DNA from 3 places in the Faecalicatena sp. genome. Region 1 is predicted to be linked to each of the others. Evidence: predicted binding sites of a transcription regulator. Region 1 holds the regulator's gene; each other region holds the start of a gene.
The links. Region 1 encodes Rex, which represses fermentation and respiration genes when NADH is low (regulators of the CRP and FNR family bind a similar motif). Its sites were predicted from a motif close to ATTGTTAANTANTTAACAAT; they were not measured.
Positions count from the first base shown of each region.

Region 1 (7,135 bases):
ATCCGTTTCAAATACGTCCGGCATTGCAGGCATCGCATATTGGATCAATGCTTATTACAAGCTTGGGGCTGACCGTCAGGTGGATAAAAATTCCGAGCTTGTGAAGGCGGTGAAGCTGTGGGTGGATAAAGAATATGAAGAAGGTCGCGTTACGGTCTTGACAGATGAGGAATTAGTTGCCAAAATAGATAGTATATGCAGTGAACTGCATATGACACTCTAACTTGGGAGGACATAATAGTAAAATGGGAGAATATCAGGATAATTCCTTAAGCAGCCGCGTTTTCCAGAGAATCAGGGACGATATTCTAAAAGGAAAGTATAAAGAAAACGATGAATTAAGGGAGAACACTATTGGGAAAGAGCTTGGGGTCAGCCGTACTCCTGTTCGTGAGGCTTTAAGGCAGCTCGAGTTAGAGGGGCTTGTTTCTATCATTCCCAATAAGGGAGCGTATGTGACGGGAATCTCACCGAAAGATGTCAGCGATATCTACATGATCCGTTCTATGCTGGAAGGGTTGTGTGCAAGGTGGGCAACAGAGAATATTACTGAAGAACAGCTGGATGAGCTGGATGAGATCATGCTTCTTTCTGAATTCCATATGAAGAGAGAAGGGGGAGGCAGTGCGGAGCAGATGGCAGAATTGGATGGAAGGTTCCATGCGATTCTTTATGAAGCCTCTAATTCCAGGATCTTAAGCCATGTGCTGCTTGATTTCCACAAGTACGTCCAGATGGCAAGAGAGACTTCTGTTGTCTCAGAAGACCGTGCGCGAAAGTCTATCCGGGAGCATAAGCAGCTTTTACGTGCCATCCGGGATCAGGACGCAGACCTTGCGGAACAGCTCGCTAACGAGCATATTCTGCATGTGATACAGAACCTGAAAAAGCAAGGTTACGACGAAATTTTAGGAGGAGACAGATAAGATGGAAAAGATTAAGATGACCACACCGATTGTTGAGATGGACGGCGACGAGATGACACGGATTCTCTGGAAGATGATCAAGGATAATCTTCTGGAGCCATACATTGAACTCAACACAGAGTATTATGACCTGGGGCTGGAGCACAGAAATGAGACGAACGACCAGGTGACCATTGATTCTGCCAATGCTACGAAGAAATATAAAGTAGCCGTAAAGTGTGCAACTATCACACCGAATGCCGCACGTATGGATGAGTATGATCTGAAAGAGATGTGGAAGAGCCCTAACGGGACGATCCGTGCGATCCTGGACGGAACTGTTTTCCGTGCGCCGATCGTAGTTAAAGGAATCGAACCATGTGTAAAGAACTGGAAGAAGCCGATCACCATTGCAAGACATGCATACGGAGATGTGTACAAGGGTTCTGAGATGAAGATCCCGGGTGCAGGTAAGGTGGAATTAGTTTATACGGCAGAGGACGGAACCCAGACAAAAGAGCTGGTACATAATTTCGCAGGCCCCGGGATCGTACAGGGAATGCACAATATCAACCAGTCCATTGAGAGCTTCGCGAGAAGCTGCTTTAACTATGCGTTGGACACAAAGCAGGATCTGTGGTTTGCAACAAAGGATACGATCTCTAAAAAGTATGACCATACATTCAAGGACATCTTCCAGGAGATCTATGATGCGGAATATGATGAGAAGTTCAAGGCAGCTGGAATCGAATATTTCTATACACTGATCGATGATGCCGTTGCACGTGTGATGAAGTCAGAGGGCGGTTACATATGGGCATGTAAGAATTACGATGGAGATGTCATGAGCGACATGGTTTCCTCTGCATTTGGATCTCTTGCTATGATGACCTCAGTGCTGGTATCTCCGGACGGATATTATGAGTATGAGGCTGCCCACGGTACAGTGCAGCGTCACTACTACAAGCATTTAAAAGGCGAGGAGACCTCCACGAACTCTGTGGCAACGATTTTTGCATGGACAGGAGCGCTTAGAAAACGCGGAGAATTAGACGGAAACAAAGAGCTGATGGAATTTGCGGACAGACTTGAGAAGGCAACCATCGATACGATCGAATCAGGCAGCATGACAAAGGATCTGGCATTGATCACGACGATCGAGAATCCAACGGTATTAAACAGCGAAGACTTTATCAAAGCCATCGCAGAGCGTTTATAAGAAAAGAAGGCATAAAAAGGGGAAGGACAGCCTTCCCTTTTTTATGCCTCTCTCTTTTTCATCTCTGCAAGAGTCACCTATTCTGCCAGTTCCTCCCATTTCTCATAGAGGACTTCTAATTCTTCTTCATTTTCTGTCTTTTCCACAGCCAGTTCCTGACATTTTACAGAATTGGAATAGACATCCTCGTGGGTCATGAGCTCATCGATCTCAGCGTTTCGTTCTTCTAAAACAGCGATCCGCTCTTCGGTCTTTTTTAACTCATTTTGCCGCTTACGTTCCTTTGCCTGTTGTTCCTTTTGTTCCTGCCAGCTAAGTTTACCGGCTGAAACCGTCTCACCCGGGGCAGATTCTCCGGCCGGGCTTATGGATGCACCGGATAGGGCAGAAGCACGGTCTGACCTGGATATCGCGGAAGTACCTTTGGCAGGTGCGGCGTATACAGCGGTCAGTTCTTCTTTTTTCTCCAGATAGTAGTCGTAATTACCGATGTAATTTACAAAAGTCTGGTTCACCAGCTCTAAGATGCGTGTTGCAGTCTGGTTGATGAAGTAACGGTCATGGGACACATACAGGACAGTCCCGGTATACTCATTCAAGGCCTTTTCCAGGATCTCCTTTGAGGTGATATCCAGATGGTTGGTGGGCTCATCCAGGATCAGGAAGTTGGCTTCGGAGAGCATCAGCTTCGCCAGGGAAACGCGCCCCTTTTCACCGCCGCTCAGGTCGCCAACCAGCTTATAGACATCATCCCCGGTAAATTGGAAAGCAGCCAGGGTATTGCGGATCTGCGTATTGGTTAGTGTTGGATAATCATCAGAAATCTCATCAAAGATATTCTTATCCTCGTGCAGGACATGGTGCTCCTGGTCGTAATAGCCGATCTTTACCTTGGAACCGAGGGTGAAAAAGCCTGTATCCGGAGGAACTACCTGGTTCAGGATCTTGAGAAGAGTGGTCTTTCCTGTTCCGTTGTCACCGATCACGGCCACGTGCTCCCCGCGTTTGATCTCAAAGCTGATATTTTGGAATAATACCTGGGAATCGAACGCCTTGGAGAGGTCCTCGACCTTTAGTACGTCATTTCCACTGATGCAGGAGGGCTCCAGTGTCAGGTGCATCTCCTTTGCCGCATCCTGCGGCTTTTCTACCAGTGACATCTTGTTGAGCATTTTTTCCCGGCTCTCCGCACGCTTGATCGATTTCTCACGGTTGAAGGAGCGGAGCTTTTCGATGACTGCCTCCTGGTGCTTGATCTCACGCTGCTGGTTTAAATATTCCTTGAGCATCGCATCGCGGATCTGCTGTTTTTTATCGGCGTAATCCTTATAATTTCCGGAATACATACGCACAGCACCGTTTTCCACTTCAATGACCTTTGTGACGACCCGGTTCAAAAAGAAACGGTCATGGGACACGATCAATACAGCCCCCGGATAATTCAACAGATAAGTCTCCAGCCAGGTGATAGAGTTTAAGTCCAGATGGTTGGTAGGCTCATCAAGAAGCAGGATATCCGGCTTGGTCAGAAGCAGTTTCCCAAGGGAAACACGCGTTTTCTGACCTCCTGAGAGGGTATCAGTTCTTTTGGAAAAGTCCTCCTCGGTAAATCCGAGTCCCTTTAAAACACCGACGATCTCACTCTCATAGGCGTAACCGTTTAGTGCCTCAAATTGTGACATGAGGCGGTTGTAGGTCTCCAGACGCTTGGCAAGCTCCTCACCGCTTAAGGACTTTAATTCATGCTCGATCGAACGGATCTGGAGCTCCATCTCAATGATATCAGCCTTTGCCGTCTTCACTTCCTCATAGACCGTACGTCCGCCTTCCAGATTCTGCTGCTGGGCCAGATAACCTAGGGTGCGCCCCTTGGTCAATACGATCTCGCCGCTGTCAGCAGACTCCTCTTTTACGATCATCTTTAAAATAGTGGATTTGCCTGCGCCGTTTACGCCGACTAAAGCCGCCTTTTCTCTGTCTTCTATATGGAAAGAGCCATCCTTTACGATCAGCTGTTCTCCGAATGATTTATTGAGATTATGACATGCGAATATCATAAAAAACCTCCTGTATCTTAAGTGTATCTTGAGATTCCATTTTTGCGGATGCCCCAAGAGAATGCATACCCGGGAGCATATATTACAGGATGCCATTAGGGTACACTCCTTTCATTATAACGAAAATAGAGTAAAATACAACTAAAAAATTGACTTTGTCCACGCAATTCTATATAATAAAGTCTGGTACATTGTTTTGTAAACACCTATGTATGGACATATGATGCTGTCATAGATCTTTACAAAGCAATGTATTAGACTAAGTTTGGAGGGTGAATGCTGTGGAAGAGAGAGAAATATCACGTGCAGTAATAGGACGGCTGCCAAGATATTACAGATATTTGGGAGAGTTACTGGATGCAGGCGTAGAAAGGATCTCGTCAAACGATCTGAGCAAGAAGATGAATGTCACTGCTTCACAGATCCGGCAGGATCTGAACAATTTCGGTGGTTTCGGTCAGCAGGGATATGGGTATAATGTAAAGTATCTCTATACAGAGATAGGGAAGATTTTAGGATTGAACAGAGAACATAATATGATTATTATCGGCGCGGGTAATCTTGGACAGGCACTTGCCAATTATGCTTCATTTGAGAAGAGCGGTTTCCTTCTGAAAGGATTATTTGATGTGAATCCAAGACTGGAAGGGGTCAGCATCCGCGGCATACCGGTACGCATGATGGATGATTTAAAGAACTTCTTAAAGCATAACGATATCGAGATCGCAGCACTCACGATTCCGAAATCAAAAGCGATCGAAGTGGCAGACATACTGGTGGACAGCGGGATCAAAGCAATCTGGAACTTTGCACACACAGACCTGAATCTGCCGGATGATGTGATCGTAGAAAGCGTACATTTGTCAGACAGTTTGATGAAGCTTTCCTACAATATCAGCCGCTACAATGAAGAACATGGTAAATGATAGAGAATACAAAGCGTGTAACGAAGGCAGACTGCCTTTTTTACACGTTATTTATTTCAAACGAAGTTAGGATGGTGATAATATGAGATACCTCCCTACAGGAGAATGGATGCAGAAGGCTGATAATTACACGATCAACAAGATCGGGATTCCTTCTATGGTTCTGATGGAGAGAGCGGCCCTTGCTTTTGTGGATGTCATGGAAAAGGAGCAGCTAAATCTAAATAAAGTGCTTGTTTACTGCGGCTCAGGCAATAACGGGGGGGATGGGTTTGCCATTGCCCGGCTCTTGAAGGAAAAAGGATATGATGCAAGAACGGTTTTTGTGGGCCGGGAAACTTCTATGAGTGCCGACTGCAGGTGCCAGAGGCAGATTGCGGAAAATTGCGGTGTTCCCATGGTCACAACTGAGGAAGATGAGGAATATACTACTATAGTGGATGCTGTTTTTGGAGTGGGGCTGAACCGGGAGATCACCGGAGATTACCGGGATGCCATTGCCAGAATGAATGCACACAAGGGGACAAAGGCAGCCGTGGATATCCCATCGGGGATCTGCTCAGCCACAGGGAAAGTGCTGGGGACGGCTTTTGAAGCAGACTTAACCGTTACGTTCCAGTGTGAGAAGCTGGGCTGTATCCTTCATCCGGGGCATCTCTATGCGGGAAAGACCGTGACTGTGGATATCGGGATCAGCAAAAGTCTTTTCGAAGATGAGAATGCACTGTGTTACACCTACGAGAAGAAGGACCTGCCGGGACTGCTCCCGCCGAGGAGACCGAATTCCCACAAAGGGACATATGGCAGGGTGTTGATGATTACGGGAAGCACGGGAATGTCCGGTGCCGCATATTTAAGTGCGAAGGCCGCGTATATAAGCGGTGCAGGACTGGTACAAATCTATACGTCTGAGGATAACCGTGTGATCCTGCAGCAGCTCCTGCCGGAAGCGATTATTTCTACCTATACAGAGTTTGAAGAAGAAAAACTCAAGAGGCTTCTTTCCTGGGCAGATGTAGTCGGGATCGGATGCGGCCTGGGCCAGAACAGGATTTCAGAACAGATATTGAAGACGGCTCTGACAGAGGTGAAGGTCCCCTGCGTAGTGGACGCGGATGGATTGAATCTGCTTGCCTGCCATCTTGAGCTGCTTAAGGAAAAGGAGTCACCCATCGTTCTGACTCCGCATATGAAGGAGATGTCCGGGCTGCTTGGCTGCTCTGTGGCAGAGCTGATAGAAGATCGGTTCGTAAGGACCAGGGCCTTTACAGAAAAGTATGGGGTTGTCTGTGCTCTCAAGGATGCACGGACGATCGTGGTTAAAAGGAATCATCCTATTTTTGTCAATACGGCCGGCAACAGCTCCATGGCTAAGGCAGGTTCCGGTGATGTGCTGGCCGGTGTGATCGCAGGACTTCTTGCACAGCATATGGAAATCTATGATGCAGCGGCCTGCGGGGTATATCTGCATGCCTGCGGAGGGGATGAGGCTAAGAAAATGAAAGGGTCTTACAGTGTGCTGGCAGAAGACTTAATAGCAGGAATCGCCTGCTGTACGAAAAAGACAGAGGAGTGTATGGACAGATGAAACAATACAGCAGAGTGTATGCCAGGGTGAACCTGGATGCAGTCGAATATAATATGGAACAGATGAAAAAGCACATCGGGGAGGACGCAAAGATCATTGCTGTTGTAAAGATGGACGGCTACGGGCATGGTGCGGCTCCGATCGCGAGAATGTTTGAGGAGAAGGATTATATCTGGGGGTATGCGACAGCAAGCCTTGAAGAAGCTGTTTCCTTAAGGAAGGCAGGTATTGAGAAACCGATCCTTGTGCTGGGATGCATTTTCCCGGAACAGTACGAGGAGATGCTCGCCTATGATATCCGTGCTACTATTTATATGGAAGAAACAGCTCAGGAATTATCTGAAACGGCCGGCAGACTTGGGAAGACAGCCTGCTTTCATATTAAGATAGATACAGGGATGGGAAGACTTGGGTTTCTGCCTGACCAGGATAGCATTCAA
Region 1 is NZ_JBZUUL010000012.1:39,953-47,087, reverse strand. Features, by position in the region: gene AC4OGX_RS06005 (hydroxymethylglutaryl-CoA lyase-like TIM-barrel protein) at 1-223, shown strand, start outside; gene AC4OGX_RS06000 (GntR family transcriptional regulator) at 246-926, shown strand; gene AC4OGX_RS05995 (NADP-dependent isocitrate dehydrogenase) at 928-2,124, shown strand; gene AC4OGX_RS05990 (ABC-F family ATP-binding cassette domain-containing protein) at 2,202-4,181, opposite strand; gene AC4OGX_RS05985 (redox-sensing transcriptional repressor Rex) at 4,463-5,107, shown strand; gene AC4OGX_RS05980 (NAD(P)H-hydrate dehydratase) at 5,190-6,695, shown strand; gene alr (alanine racemase) at 6,692-7,135, shown strand, end outside.

Region 2 (7,135 bases), on a different contig from region 1:
AGGAAAGATGCAAGGCTGCAGACAGCTGCGTGACCAAGTATGTCTGGCAGAGGATCAATGACAGTATTAATCAGACGGTTGATGAGATGAAGCTGGATCAGCTGGTCGAGGAGAGCAGGAAAATGGGATGCCATGATCTGCACGGGCAGGCAGGATGCAGGAACTAGGAAAATGAAGTACAGGAGGAAATTAAAGTATGGATAAACTTATTTATTTAGATAATGCGGCTACTACGAAGACAGCACCGGAAGTTGTGGAGGCAATGCTTCCTTATTTTACAGAAAAATACGGTAATCCGTCCAGTGTATATTCCTTTGCATCTGGAAATAAAGACGTGATCACCCGCCAGCGTGAGATTATTGCAGGTGCATTAGGAGCGCAGGGGAATGAGATCTATTTTACTGCAGGTGGATCTGAGTCTGATAACTGGGCTATAAAAGCAGCGGCAGAGGCCTATGCAGGAAAAGGAAAGCATATCATTACGACCAAGATAGAACATCATGCGGTCCTGCATACTTGTGAGTATCTGGAAAAATCAGGATATGAGGTAACATATCTTGGCGTGGATGAGAATGGTATCGTCAGAATGGATGAGCTAAAGGCAGCCATCCGCCCGGATACGATCCTGATCTCTGTGATGTTTGCAAATAATGAGATCGGCACGATCCAGCCGATCAAAGAGATCGGGGAACTGGCACATGAACACGGGATTGTGTTCCACACAGATGCGGTACAGGCCTTCTGCCAGGTGCCGATCAATGTGGATGAGTGCCATATTGATATGCTCAGTGCCAGTGCGCATAAGCTGAACGGACCGAAGGGAATCGGCTTCCTCTATATCAGAAAAGGTGTGAAGATCCGTTCCTTTGTACACGGTGGTGCTCAGGAGAGAAAACGCCGTGCAGGAACAGAGAATGTCCCCGGGATTGCAGGATTTGGCAAAGCAGTAGAGCGCGCGTCAGCTTCCCTGGAAGAACGGACGAAAAAAGAAGTGGAACTCAGAGACTATCTGATCGGCCGGATCGAGGAGGAGATCCCATATTGCAGGCTCAATGGAGACCGGAAAAAACGTCTTCCAAACAATGTGAACTTTAGTTTCCGTTTTGTGGAAGGTGAATCACTTTTGATCATGCTGGATATGAAGGGGATCTGTGCATCCAGCGGTTCTGCGTGTACCTCGGGCTCCCTGGATCCGTCCCATGTACTGCTGGCGATCGGGCTTCCGCATGAGATCGCTCATGGCTCCCTTCGTATGACTCTGAGTGAGGAGACAACAAAAGAAGAGCTGGATTATGTAGTGGAAGCTTTGAAAGAAATTGTAGAGAAGTTAAGACACATGTCCCCATTATATGAGGATTTTGTAAAGAAACAGAATAGATAATAGGAGGAAGATCATATGTATTCAGAAAAAGTAATGGACCACTTTGAACATCCAAGAAATGTGGGAGAAATAGAGAATGCCAGCGGTGTTGGAACCGTGGGAAATGCAAAATGTGGAGATATCATGCGTATTTATCTTGACATTGATGAGAATCAGGTCATCCGCGATGTGAAGTTTAAAACGTTCGGCTGTGGTGCGGCAGTAGCAACGAGCAGTATGGCAACAGAGCTGGTGAAGGGAAAGAATATTAAGGAGGCAATGGAGATCACAAATAAAGCCGTGATGGAGGCACTGGACGGACTTCCGCCAGTCAAGGTGCACTGTTCTCTGCTTGCCGAGGAGGCAATCCATGCAGCACTTTGGGATTATGCAGAGAAAAACGGAATCAAGATAGAAGGACTGGAAAAACCGAAATCAGACATCCACGAGGGTGAGGAAGAAGAGGAAGAGGAATATTAATGAGCAGAGTAGTAGTCGGAATGTCCGGGGGCGTGGACTCATCTGTTGCGGCCTACCTTTTAAAAGAACAGGGGTATGACGTGATTGGGGTGACGATGCAGATCTGGCAGGACGAGGAGCAGGCAGCCCAGGAGGAAAACGGGGGCTGCTGTGGCTTAAGTGCAGTTGATGACGCCAGGAGGGTTGCTGCAGATCTGGGGATTCCATATTATGTGATGAATTTTAAACAGGAATTCAAAGAGCATGTGATCGACTATTTTATCGGGGAATATCTGGAGGGAAGGACCCCGAACCCATGTATTGCCTGCAACAGGTATGTGAAGTGGGAATCGCTTCTTTCAAGGAGCATGGCGATCGGAGCTGATTATATTGCCACCGGACACTATGCGAGGATCGTGAAGCTGGATAACGGGCGGTATACACTGCGCCGCTCGGCAACCTTAAATAAGGATCAGACCTATGCTCTTTATAACCTGACTCAGGATCAGTTAAAACATACCCTGATGCCGGTTGGAGAATACTCCAAGGAGGAGATCCGCAGGATTGCGGATAAGATCGGTCTCCAGGTAGCCAATAAACCAGACAGTCAGGATATTTGTTTTGTGCCGGACAAAGATTACGCTTCTTATATAGAAGAAAATGCAGGTATACAGATCCCGGAGGGGAATTTCGTAACCAGTGACGGTGCGATCCTCGGGAAACATAAGGGGATCACACACTATACAGTGGGACAGCGAAAGGGACTGGGACTGGCGCTTGGATATCCGGCGTTTGTCCTGGAAATCCGTCCGGAGACGAATGAGGTGGTCATCGGGACCATGGAGGAATCCATGACAACGGTGTTAAAGGCCAACCGACTGAACTTTATGTCGGTGGAAGATTTAACAGAGCCTTTACATGTTTTTACGAAAATACGCTATAACCACAAGGGAGCATGGTGTACCATAGAAAAGACCGGTGAGGATGAAGTGACATGTACGTTTGATGAACCCCAGCGTGCGGTGACTCCTGGCCAGGCAGTCGTGTTTTATGATGGGGAATATGTGCTCGGAGGAGGAACAATACTTTGATGACCAGTGACTTTCATATGCATACAGACTTTTCTTCTGACTGTGACACCCCTGTTCGAAGTATGATCGAGGGAGCAATAGACAAAGGTTTAAAGACTATCTGTATCACAGACCATAACGATAAGGATTATCCTTTCCATGAGGATATCGGTCCCAAGGCATTTACTTTTGATCTTGAGGAGTATTTTAAAGTGCTGACAGCACTCAAACAGGAATATGCAGATATAATTGACGTCCGCATCGGGATCGAGATCGGGCTGCAGCCGCATTTGGGTGAATATTATAAAGAACTGGTGAATAAATATCCATTTGATTTTGTGATCGGTTCTGTGCATGTGGTTCACGGAAATGATCCTTATTACCAGGAGATGTTCCAGGGGAGAAGTGACGAGGAGGCTTATAGGGAAACTTTTCGCGCGACAGTAGAAAACCTGGATTCAGTCGACGATTTTGATGTACTGGGACACATTGATTATGTGGTCCGGTATGGGAAAAATAAGGCACAGGGGTATTCCTACCAGAAGTACGCAGATGAACTGGACGAGATCCTGAAAAAGGTGATTTCCAAGGGAAAAGGGATCGAAATGAACATGGCGGGATTCAAATATGGGCTGGGCTTCTGCCATCCTCATCCGGATGTGCTTAAAAGATACCGGGAGCTTGGAGGTGAGATCATCACGATCGGGGCAGACGGCCACAAACCAGAGCACATTGCCTACGATTTTGAGAAGGCATCAGGGATACTGAAAGAGTGCGGTTTTAAATACTACACAGAATTTTTACAAAGAAAGCCGATTTTTCAACAACTTCCATAAAAATGCATTTAGTACTTGAATTTTTGTTCTTGATTTAGTACAATAAACTACAGTTGATGAATCTTTAACAAACTAGCTGTTTGGCTTAAGATTCCACTATTTAACGACTGTGTAACAGTTGACACTTTTTAAAACTTTAGGAGGAATTAATCATGGCAGTAAAAGTAGCGATTAATGGATTTGGACGTATTGGACGTCTTGCATTCAGACAGATGTTCGGAGCAGAGGGATATGAGATTGTTGCGATCAACGATTTAACATCACCTAAGATGCTTGCTCACTTATTAAAATATGACTCAACACAGGGAAGATATGCATTATGCGACAAGGTAGAAGCTGGCGAAGATTCTATCATCGTTGACGGAAAAGAAATCAAGATCTATGCAAAAGCTAATGCAGAAGAACTTCCTTGGGGAGAGATCGGAGTAGACGTTGTTCTGGAGTGTACAGGCTTCTATACATCCAAAGCAAAAGCAGAAGCTCATATCAAAGCAGGCGCTAAGAAAGTTGTTATTTCTGCACCGGCTGGAAATGACCTTCCTACGATCGTTTACAATGTAAACCACGAGCAGCTTACAAAAGATGACAACATCATCTCTGCCGCTTCCTGTACAACAAACTGCTTAGCACCAATGGCAAAAGCACTGAACGACTTAGCACCGATCAAATCCGGTATCATGTGCACGATCCACGCTTACACAGGTGATCAGATGACACTTGACGGACCACAGAGAAAAGGTGATTTAAGAAGATCACGTGCAGCAGCTGTTAATATCGTTCCTAACAGCACAGGTGCAGCAAAAGCAATCGGTCTGGTTATTCCAGAGCTGAACGGCAAACTGATCGGATCTGCACAGAGAGTTCCAACCCCGACAGGATCAACAACAATCTTAACAGCAGTTGTTGAAGGAACAGTAACAGCTGATCAGATCAACGAAGCAATGAAGGCAGCTTCCAATGAATCTTTCGGATACAACACAGATGAGATCGTATCCAGTGATATCGTAGGAATGAAATATGGTTCATTATTCGATGCTACACAGACAATGGTACTTCCACTTGAGAACGGAACAACAGAAGTACAGGTTGTTTCATGGTATGACAATGAGAATTCTTACACAAGCCAGATGGTAAGAACAATCAAACACTTCGGAACATTACTGTAAGCCGTAGTTTCGGAAATAGACTCAAAAAAGGGTCCGGTCTTTATATAGGGCCGGACCTTTTCTTTTCGTAAATCCCCCAAAGGACAACTTAAGCTTTAAGCCCTGCGGGTGCATGGCAGCCAAGGCTGCTAAATAATGTAAGGGAGGCAATATTATGCTTAACAAAAAGTCAGTAGATGATATCAATGTAAAGGGGAAAAGAGTGCTCGTTAGATGCGACTTCAACGTACCGTTGATCGACGGAAAGATCACAGACGAGAACCGTCTTGTTGCTGCACTTCCAACCATTAAAAAATTGGTTGCAGACGGAGGTAAGATCATTCTCTGCTCTCACCTTGGAAAGCCGAAGGGACAGCCGGTTCCGGAACTGTCACTTGCACCGGTAGCAGCAAGATTAACAGAGCTGCTTGGACAGGAAGTGAAATTTGCGGCAGACGCAGAGGTCGTAGGGCCGAATGCAAAGGCAGCAGTAGAAGCAATGAACGATGGTGATATCATCCTCCTGGAAAATACACGTTACAGAGCAGAAGAGACAAAGAACGGAGAGGCATTCAGTAAGGATTTAGCTTCCCTGTGCGATATTTTTGTAAACGATGCTTTCGGAACAGCCCACAGGGCACACTGCTCTAATGTTGGTGTAACACAGTTCGTTGATACAGCAGTTGTAGGATACTTAATGCAGAAGGAGATTGATTTCCTGGGTAATGCAGTAGAGAATCCGGAAAGACCGTTTGTAGCGATCCTCGGCGGTGCGAAGGTATCCAGCAAGATCTCTGTGATCGAGAACCTGCTTGACAAAGTAGACACTCTGATCATCGGAGGAGGAATGTCCTATACATTCAGCAAGGCTCAGGGCGGAAGCGTTGGTAATTCCCTTCTGGAAGAGGATTACTGCCAGTATGCTCTGGATATGATCAAGAAGGCAGAAGACAAGGGCGTAAAGCTTCTTCTCCCTGTTGACAATGTGATCGCCGATGATTTCTCTAATGATGCACATGCAAAGGTTGTAGCACGCGGAGAGATCCCGGATGGATGGGAAGGTCTTGATATCGGACCTGAGACTGCTAAGATTTTCGCTGACGCAGTGAAGACAGCGAAAACAGTTGTATGGAATGGACCAATGGGCTGCTTTGAGATGCCGAACTTCGCAGCAGGAACAGAGGCAGTTGCAAAAGCTCTTGCAGATACAGACGCAGTAACCATCATTGGAGGCGGAGATTCCGCAGCAGCCGTTAACCAGTTAGGATACGGCGATAAGATGACCCACATCTCCACCGGCGGCGGAGCATCCCTCGAATTCTTAGAAGGAAAAGAACTCCCAGGCGTAGCAGCTGCTAACGATAAGTAAAAAGCTTGGCGAGGTATTTTACGAGCCTAGCGTTTACTTAGTTCGCCGCTCTTGGCGAGGTACTTTCGAGCCTAGTAAGGCGAACATCCCGTAAAAAAGCTTGGCGAGGTATTTTACGAGCCTAGTGTTTACTTAGTTCGCCGCCCTTGGCGAGGTACTTTCGAGCCTAGTAAGGCGAACATCCCGTAAAAAAGCTTGGCGAGGTATTTTACGAGCCTAGCGTTTACTTAGTTCGCCGCCCTTGGCGAGGTACTTTCGAGCCTAGTAAGGCGAACATCCCGTAAAAAAGCTTGGCGAGGTATTAATTTACATTTATTAAATATATAAAAGGAGACCATAATCATGGCAAGAAAGAAGATTATCGCAGGTAACTGGAAGATGAACAAGACTCCGAGTGAAGCAGTTGCATTAGTTGAGGAGTTAAAACCATTAGTAGCAAACGAAGAAGTGGATGTTGTATTCTGCGTGCCTGCAATCGATATCGTTCCTGTAGTTGAGGCTGTAAAGGGAACGAACATCCAGGTTGGAGCTGAGAACATGTATTTTGAGGAGAGTGGAGCTTACACAGGTGAGATCTCTCCGGCTATGCTTGTAGATGCAGGTGTTAAATATGTTGTTTTGGGACATTCTGAGAGAAGAGAATATTTCGGTGAGACAAATGAAGATGTGAATAAGAAAGTCCTGAAAGCATTTGAGCACGGCATTACACCGATCATGTGCTGCGGTGAGACATTAGAGCAGAGAGAGCAGGGAGTCACAATGGACTTCATCCGCCAGCAGGTAAAGGTTGGATTCCAGAACGTGACAGCTGACCAGGCAAAGACTGCTGTTATCGCTTATGAGCCGATCTGGGCGATCGGAACAGGAAAGACAGCTACAACAGAGCAGGCACAGGA
Region 2 is NZ_JBZUUL010000049.1:192,980-200,114, reverse strand. Features, by position in the region: gene AC4OGX_RS21570 (RrF2 family transcriptional regulator) at 1-167, shown strand, start outside; gene nifS (cysteine desulfurase NifS) at 197-1,381, shown strand; gene nifU (Fe-S cluster assembly scaffold protein NifU) at 1,397-1,840, shown strand; gene mnmA (tRNA 2-thiouridine(34) synthase MnmA) at 1,840-2,910, shown strand; gene AC4OGX_RS21550 (histidinol-phosphatase HisJ family protein) at 2,910-3,725, shown strand; gene gap (type I glyceraldehyde-3-phosphate dehydrogenase) at 3,878-4,891, shown strand; gene AC4OGX_RS21540 (phosphoglycerate kinase) at 5,046-6,239, shown strand; gene tpiA (triose-phosphate isomerase) at 6,582-7,135, shown strand, end outside.
Region 2: gap (type I glyceraldehyde-3-phosphate dehydrogenase) is a predicted target of Rex. The motif match lies at 3,778-3,797, and genes of this name have one in related genera.

Region 3 (7,135 bases), on a different contig from region 1:
TGCCGGAGGGATCCGAGACGTGATACTGATGAGGAACTTTGATCTGTTAACTGTGATCGGCGGATTGTTCGTTGTAATGCTGGTCTTCAATATTGCAACGGGAAAATTCATCGTCGGTTTCAATACACCTGGAATCATTGCACATTCCGAGCATTTGTGGAACATTCTGGGAATGTACGCGGTAGGTTTTGCGGCAGTCCTGGCTGGTGGATGTCCGCTAAGACAGCTGATACTTGCAGGTCAGGGATCGTCAGACTCTGCAGTAACTGTACTGGGAATGTTTGCAGGTGCAGCTGTATGCCATAACTTCGGCCTTGCAGCAAGCGGAACCGCTATGAATGCAGAGACAAAGGAGATCGTTGCAGGTGCAGTGCCGCTTAACGGAAAAGTTGCGGTTATCATCTGCATAGCGGTATGTTTCCTGATCGCATTTACAAATAAACGCGAAAAAGCTTAGCCGTCTATACTATTTCACAGGGGTCTGACCCTACACGAAAGGGACAGACCCCTATGGAAACCCTCATATAAAAAATGGGTTGAAGTATTGTACATAAAGTAGTATTCTATGAAAGAAGGTAAAATAATATGAAGGAAGTAGATGCAAGAGGTCTTTCCTGTCCGGAACCGCTGATGCTGACCGCAGCAGCGCTAAAAGGTGCAAAAGAAGCAGTCAGAGTACTTGTTACAGAACCGCACCAGAAGATGAATGTGGAGAAATACGCCAAGGATCATGGCAAAAAGACAACATCTTCCGAGATAGAGGATGGATTTGCTGTCATCATCGAATAAGGGTAAGATGAGAAAAAAAGAGTTAAAATTAGTGGTAACATTCCATACAACTGCAGATGCAATGGCAATGGAGAAGGTATGCAAGGAAAACCAGGTTCCCGGAAGACTTATTCCGGTGCCAAGATCGCTATCCGCAGGATGCGGGCTGTCCTGGTGCTCTGAACTTACACAGCGTGAAGTGGTAAGTCGTGCCATGGAGAATGCAGGGATTGAAGCAGAGGCAATGCAGGAGTGTCTGGTATAGGCAGGGGAAGCACGCAGGATAGAAATATGAGAATGAGAACAAGAATATAATTCAGGCGGAGGAAAGACCGATACGACAGGTAGTTCCTCCGCCTTTTCTATAGCGTGCGGTGTTATTAGTGTGAAAAACGCTGAGCGCATATTCCCCAATGCCAGTTCATCAGTATGGTAACACCTGACCAAAAGATCAGGATGACCGCAAGGATCAGCCAGCCATTCCCCGTGAGGATAAATTGTGTTGCAAGAGGGCTTTTGCAAAGCAGTCCATAACTAAGAAGAGCAGCCAGGCGGCAGATCCACCCAAGATATCTAAGAGCAGAATTTTCATAGACTGCTGTCTTTTGATCCAGATATTCAGGCAGGAAAACTCCTCCGATAATCCATATGATAAGCCATATTAAATCAGAATAATCAATGCCAAACGTATTCGGGGCTGAATTCAACAAGATAAATTTTAATGAATATACAATAGCCCAGGCCGAGAGGATTGTCTGGAGATACCGCATAAGATGTTCCCAGGGAGCCCGGTGGTCTGAATTCTGGATGACCTCATCACAAAATTCTTTTGCATCAACACCTAATACCTCCTTTAGGGGGATCTGATTCTGTTCCCCCTCAGCAGCCATACCGATCAGATCTTTGCGGATGACCTGAATCTGATATAGAGAAAGAGGGGAGGCTGACAGGTATTTGACCATATCCACAATTTCCTTCCGGGTGTTTGGGTTATGGATAGACTGAAATGCTTCTGTATTCTCTTTTTCCAGTTTCATTAACTGACTTTTGAATAGTGTCATAATGCATCCTCCTTAAAAATCTTATGAACTGATTCGGTAATTTCGTTCCAATTTTGTAAAAACGACAGGAGATATTCTTCGCCGTCTCCGGTAAGTGAGTAATACTTACGGCTGGGTCCTAAGGGGCTGGGCTTAAAGGTGGCTGTAATCAGCTTCTTCTTTTCCAGACGGAGAAGGAGCGGGTAAAGGGTCCCTTCTCTTACTTCTGTGAAACCATTCTCCTGGAGCTGGGTTACGATCTCGTAACCGTATGTCTCAGAACTTTGAATGATCTTTAAGATACAGCCTTCCAGGATCCCCTTCATTAATTGAGATTTGTCCATGCTAAGCCCCCCTTTCCAGTTACTACCTTGCATTGCAATGTTCTTGACTATATTGTATCGCAAAGTAGCCGTAAAAGCAATAAAAAAGTGAATAAAAATCAGGAGTATGTAAAAAATACATACTCCTGATCTAAATGACACTGATCGCTATCTGCCAATACAGATTGTCTCTGCTTATTTTTTCTTATCCTTAGGATTCTTATATACCCAGAGTGCACCAAGAATTCCTGCTATGTATAGGATGTTCACAAGAATGGACGGGTTATCCTTCAAGAGGTAAACGATCGCGACACCAGCAGCAAGCCCAACGGTGATCTCAAATGCCCTGAGGATCCGTTTTTCTTTTATATCCTTTGCCTCCTGCTGCAATTCCGTGCGCCTCTGCTCGAGCTTTAGATAATCCATCAGGTTCTCATCACTGATACGTGAGAGAATCCATTTATCCCGGAAGAATTCTTTGTCTTCCCTTTTAAAATGGAAACGCTTCTTATCCTGTACGTCCTCTTCCGTGAAGATATCATCTGTCTCTGCCTTTATCTGGGAAGCAGTAGTTTGGAAAGATTCGTTAGGTCCCTTCTGTGACTGCTGGGCAGCGGGAGATGTCTTTGGGCTTTCCGGCTGGTTCGTCTCTTGGGATGCTTCGGCGGTAAAAGCTACAATATTAGAGGCATCTGCATTATCCTGACTGGTGGCAGGTACAACGTCTGCGGCAGTATTTTCAATTGATTGACAATTGGTTTCTTCGTTTGTAATGATTGGTTCTTCTAACACAGGTAATACCTCCATTTGTTTTTCTTAATCATAGCAGTTTTTGTCGAAAAATACAATCGTTCCCGGTAATATCAAGGCGGATATTCAAACTCCGCTTGGATGGTAAAGACTAAATCCCCTTCTCGAAGTTGTCCAGTACATGCGGGAGGAGTCTGTCACTATAAGCTGACAGCGAATATTTGCCCTCACAGAGTGCCCAGTCATATAAAAGAGCTCTCTCATACATGGTATAAATCTTAACCAGCTCCTCCACAGAGGAAGTATCTTTAAACTCACCGGAGTGGATTCCGGTTTCTATGATCTCCCGGATCAATTGGAAGTAATAGCGGTCGTCATCGAGCAAAGAGCGGTTATCTTTTGTGACAAGCTGGGAGGAATATAATGAGGCAAGCAGATTGATATCTATACTTGTCTCAATCATATAAAATAGTTCATGGTTTAATAAAAGCAGTTTTTCCCTGGCTGATAGTGACTGGTCTAATGTATTGTTGATTTCTTCGTATTGCTGGTCGAACAGGTCTGATAAAGTAGTAAGAAGGGCATCCTTTCCCTTAAAATAGTGGTAAAAGGTTCCTTTCGATGTCTTTGACAACTTAATAATGTCTTCGACGGTGGTGTTATCATACCCATTTTTATAAAATAAGTTCCAGGCAGCCTTTACGATTTTGCTCTTGGTTGTCTGTTTCTTTCGCGGCATAGTACCCTCTCTTCCTTGTAACACTTACTTTAGTTTCGGTTTATAGTATATCATAAGATCCGGCTTCCTACTATGCTAATATAGAAAAATCGGTGCGGACTTTTATCCGACACCGATTTCCCTGATAAAAATATATGATCCGGTTAAAGCTGCTATTTATAGAAATAGCCCAGTTCCTTCCTTAACCTCTTGATACCTTGAAACCGTACTTAAGCGGGTCATCCGGATCGATCACGTAAGTAGATTCACCTGTGATATAGGCACTTCCGGTAATCTGTGGAATGATTGCCTTGAATTCGCCGACCTGCGCTTCCTCTTTGATGACTCCCTTGAACTGTGAGCCGATGAAGCTTTCATACACGAATGGTTCACCGATCTTGATCTCACCACGTGCATACAGTGTTGCAAGCTTTGCGCTTGTACCTGTTCCGCATGGAGAACGGTCAGCCATGTGGTCTCCAAAGATGACAACATTGCGGTAATTACATCCGTCGGTCTTTGTGTGGCAGTAAAGCTCTGCCAGATCCACCGTTGTGATGTCCAGTTCAGGATGCTTGATCTCTACTTCTTCATTCACCTGCTTTACGACCTTCATTCCGAAATCTGTTAACTTCGGAATAGACTTTTCATCTACGGTCCAGCCAAGCTGTTCGATATCTACGAGGGCGAAGAAGCTTCCGCCAAAAGCGATGTCATATCTGATCTCTTTTCCATCAACGACAGTGGTCAGGTTTTCTTTATAAAGGAAAGCCGGAACATTTGTGAGCGTCACGTTAAGGACTTTTCCGTTCTTTACTTCTGCCTTTACGCGAATAAGACCGGCCGGAGCGTCTAATACTACTTCTGTATAAGGCTCAACAGCTGGAACAAGTCCTGCTTCGATCAGGGCTGTTGTTGTACCGATCGTACCATGTCCGCACATGTTTAAGTACTCTCCGGTGTCCATGAAAATAACTCCGAAATCTGCTTCTGGATTGACAGGCTCTGTGACAAGTGCACCGAACATATCATGGTGTCCGCGTGGTTCAAACATCAGGGCCTGACGGTACTTGTCGTAATTCTTTGCAAGATACTGCTTGCGCTCCATCATGGAGTCACCCTTTAACTCCGGGAAACCTGACATGATGATACGGGTAAACTCACCGACAGTATGTGTGTCGATTGCTTTGAATGCAGCTTCGAATGCATCCAGGTTGATTTTTGGATTGTAGTTCATAATCCTTCCTCCTAATTGGTAGTTTATAGAACCCGTCTATAAGTGACTTCATTATAATTGTGAAAATCACTATTATATAGAAACTATTCAGCTCAACGCACCTGGTAAAATTGATAAAAAATCAACAAATAGACCGCGTTCTAGTATGAAGTTCAGTTTATATTTAATATTATGTACGAAAACCCTTGAAAAGTCAACGATTATTTGGTAATATAAAAAACAGGTAAGGGAAAATAAAATAACGAATTGCATATGTAATTCCAAAAATTCATTTTGCCCATTTACAGCGTTTATATAGAAGAAAGCCTGTAAAGCCTGAGAAAACTGAATATGGGGGTAGAAGGGTAACTGGTGTGCCTCCTGGTCTTCAAAACCAGTGTTGGGCGTTTGTAGCGTCCTGGGTGGGTTCGATTCCCACATGCCTCCGCCAAAAAACAGATTTGTGGGATTATTTTCACAAACTTACTATATAAAGCAGCATAATACAAATCACAGTATGCTGCCTTTTGTTTGAAAGGAACTATCTATAAGTCCGGTGGACATGCCCGCCGGAGGGAAGTGATGCATAAGATATGCATACAAACTATAGATAAGATAAATATTATATATAACCTAAAAGGAGAAGCAGGTCATGGAGAATTTACAGTTTTTGCTAAGACAGCATGTGGGTGCTCCCTGTGAACCGGTTGTAAAAGCAGGTGACAGGGTAGAGAAGGGTACACTGATTGCTGTTCCAAAGGGATTGGGCGCTAACATTTTTTCCAGTGTGTATGGAAGTGTAGAGTCTGTTCTGGAGGATCGGATCGTGATTACGCCGGATGAAGAGCAGAAGGAAGAATTCGTACCGATTCATGAAGGTACACCGCTTGAGATGGTGAAAGAGGCAGGTGTAGTGGGAATGGGCGGTGCTGGTTTCCCAACGGGCGTGAAGCTCGGAACAGATCTTAAGGGTGGTTACATTCTGGTGAATGCAGCAGAGTGTGAGCCAGGGCTTTATCACAATATCCGTCAGATCGAGGAAAATATGGAGATGACCCTTAAGGGTGTGAAGTACTGCATGGAGATTTCAAATGCTGCCAAAGCGATCTTTGCGATCAAGGCAAAGAATAAGAAGGCAGTAGAGACTATCCGTGAAGCGATCCGCGGAGAAGAGAATATTTCTATACATCTGCTTCCGGATATTTACCCGATGGGTGAGGAGCGCGCGGTAGTCAGAGAAGCGCTTGGCAAGCTTTTGGATCCGACACAGCTGCCGTCAGCAGCAGATTCTATTGTAATTAATGTAGAGACTGTTCTGCGCGTAGCAGAAGCGATCGAGCTCAGGAAGCCGTGCTACAGCAAGAATATGACCGTGACCGGTAAGCTGAATGGTGGAAATGAAGCACACGTTTACATGGATGTTCCGGTAGGGACAAGCGTGAAGGATATGATCGAGATGTCCGGCGGGATCGACGGAGTATATGGTGAGATCATCATGGGCGGACCTTTTACAGGGAAAGCGACAACAATGGAGGATCCGGTTACAAAGACAACGGGTGGAATTATTGTTACCATTGATCTTCCGGATCTGCACGGTGCACCGGTAGGCCTTTTGGTATGTGCCTGCGGCGGAAGTGAAGAAAGAATGCGCGATATCTGTGGGAAGATGCACGGGGAAGTCGTATCCGTTGCCAGATGTAAACAGGCGGTCGAGATGAAGAACGGCACATTGAAATGCGAGAATCCGGGCAACTGTCCTGGACAGGCACAGAAATGTCTGCAGTTTAAGAAAGATGGTGCTGAGTATATTATTATCGGTAACTGTTCAGATTGTTCCAACACAGTCATGGGATCAGCTCCTAAGATGAAGCTGAAGGTTTTCCATCAGACAGATCATGTGATGAGAACGATCAACCATCCATTATATAGAAGATTAACCGTTTCTAAACAGGTGGACCAGCTGCCAGACGGCAGATAAAACGGGACGTCTGTTGGAAAATAGATTTTCCCCGGAGAGATTTTTGGTACGGGGAATGATGAACTAAGTAACTATATGAGATTGGCGGCAGCGTCATTTCATATACAGCTGCATCTGCTGGGTGCGGCTGCCTAAAGGGCGTGATAATTGGTATGTCCTTGGGATATAAGATAAAAGGAGGAATAAAGTATGTCAATTACAGCTGAAACAGCGAAAGAACATGCGAAAGATCCTGCGGTGCTCTGCTGCAGGGCCGAAGAAGGCATTACGATTCAGGCATCCAATCTGGAAGATCCGGCCATTTTTGATGATTTGGTAGATTCCGGACTCCTGGACCTGGAG
Region 3 is NZ_JBZUUL010000027.1:83,458-90,592, forward strand. Features, by position in the region: gene yedE (YedE family putative selenium transporter) at 1-457, shown strand, start outside; gene AC4OGX_RS14015 (sulfurtransferase TusA family protein) at 586-789, shown strand; gene AC4OGX_RS14020 (putative Se/S carrier protein) at 797-1,033, shown strand; gene AC4OGX_RS14025 (hypothetical protein) at 1,149-1,829, opposite strand; gene AC4OGX_RS14030 (PadR family transcriptional regulator) at 1,826-2,152, opposite strand; gene AC4OGX_RS14035 (hypothetical protein) at 2,327-2,923, opposite strand; gene AC4OGX_RS14040 (TetR/AcrR family transcriptional regulator) at 3,033-3,620, opposite strand; gene AC4OGX_RS14045 (proline racemase family protein) at 3,802-4,836, opposite strand; tRNA gene AC4OGX_RS14050 (tRNA-Sec) at 5,169-5,266, shown strand; gene prdC (proline reductase-associated electron transfer protein PrdC) at 5,468-6,793, shown strand; gene prdA (D-proline reductase (dithiol) proprotein PrdA) at 6,983-7,135, shown strand, end outside.
Region 3: AC4OGX_RS14045 (proline racemase family protein) is a predicted target of Rex. The motif match lies at 4,946-4,965, and genes of this name have one in related genera.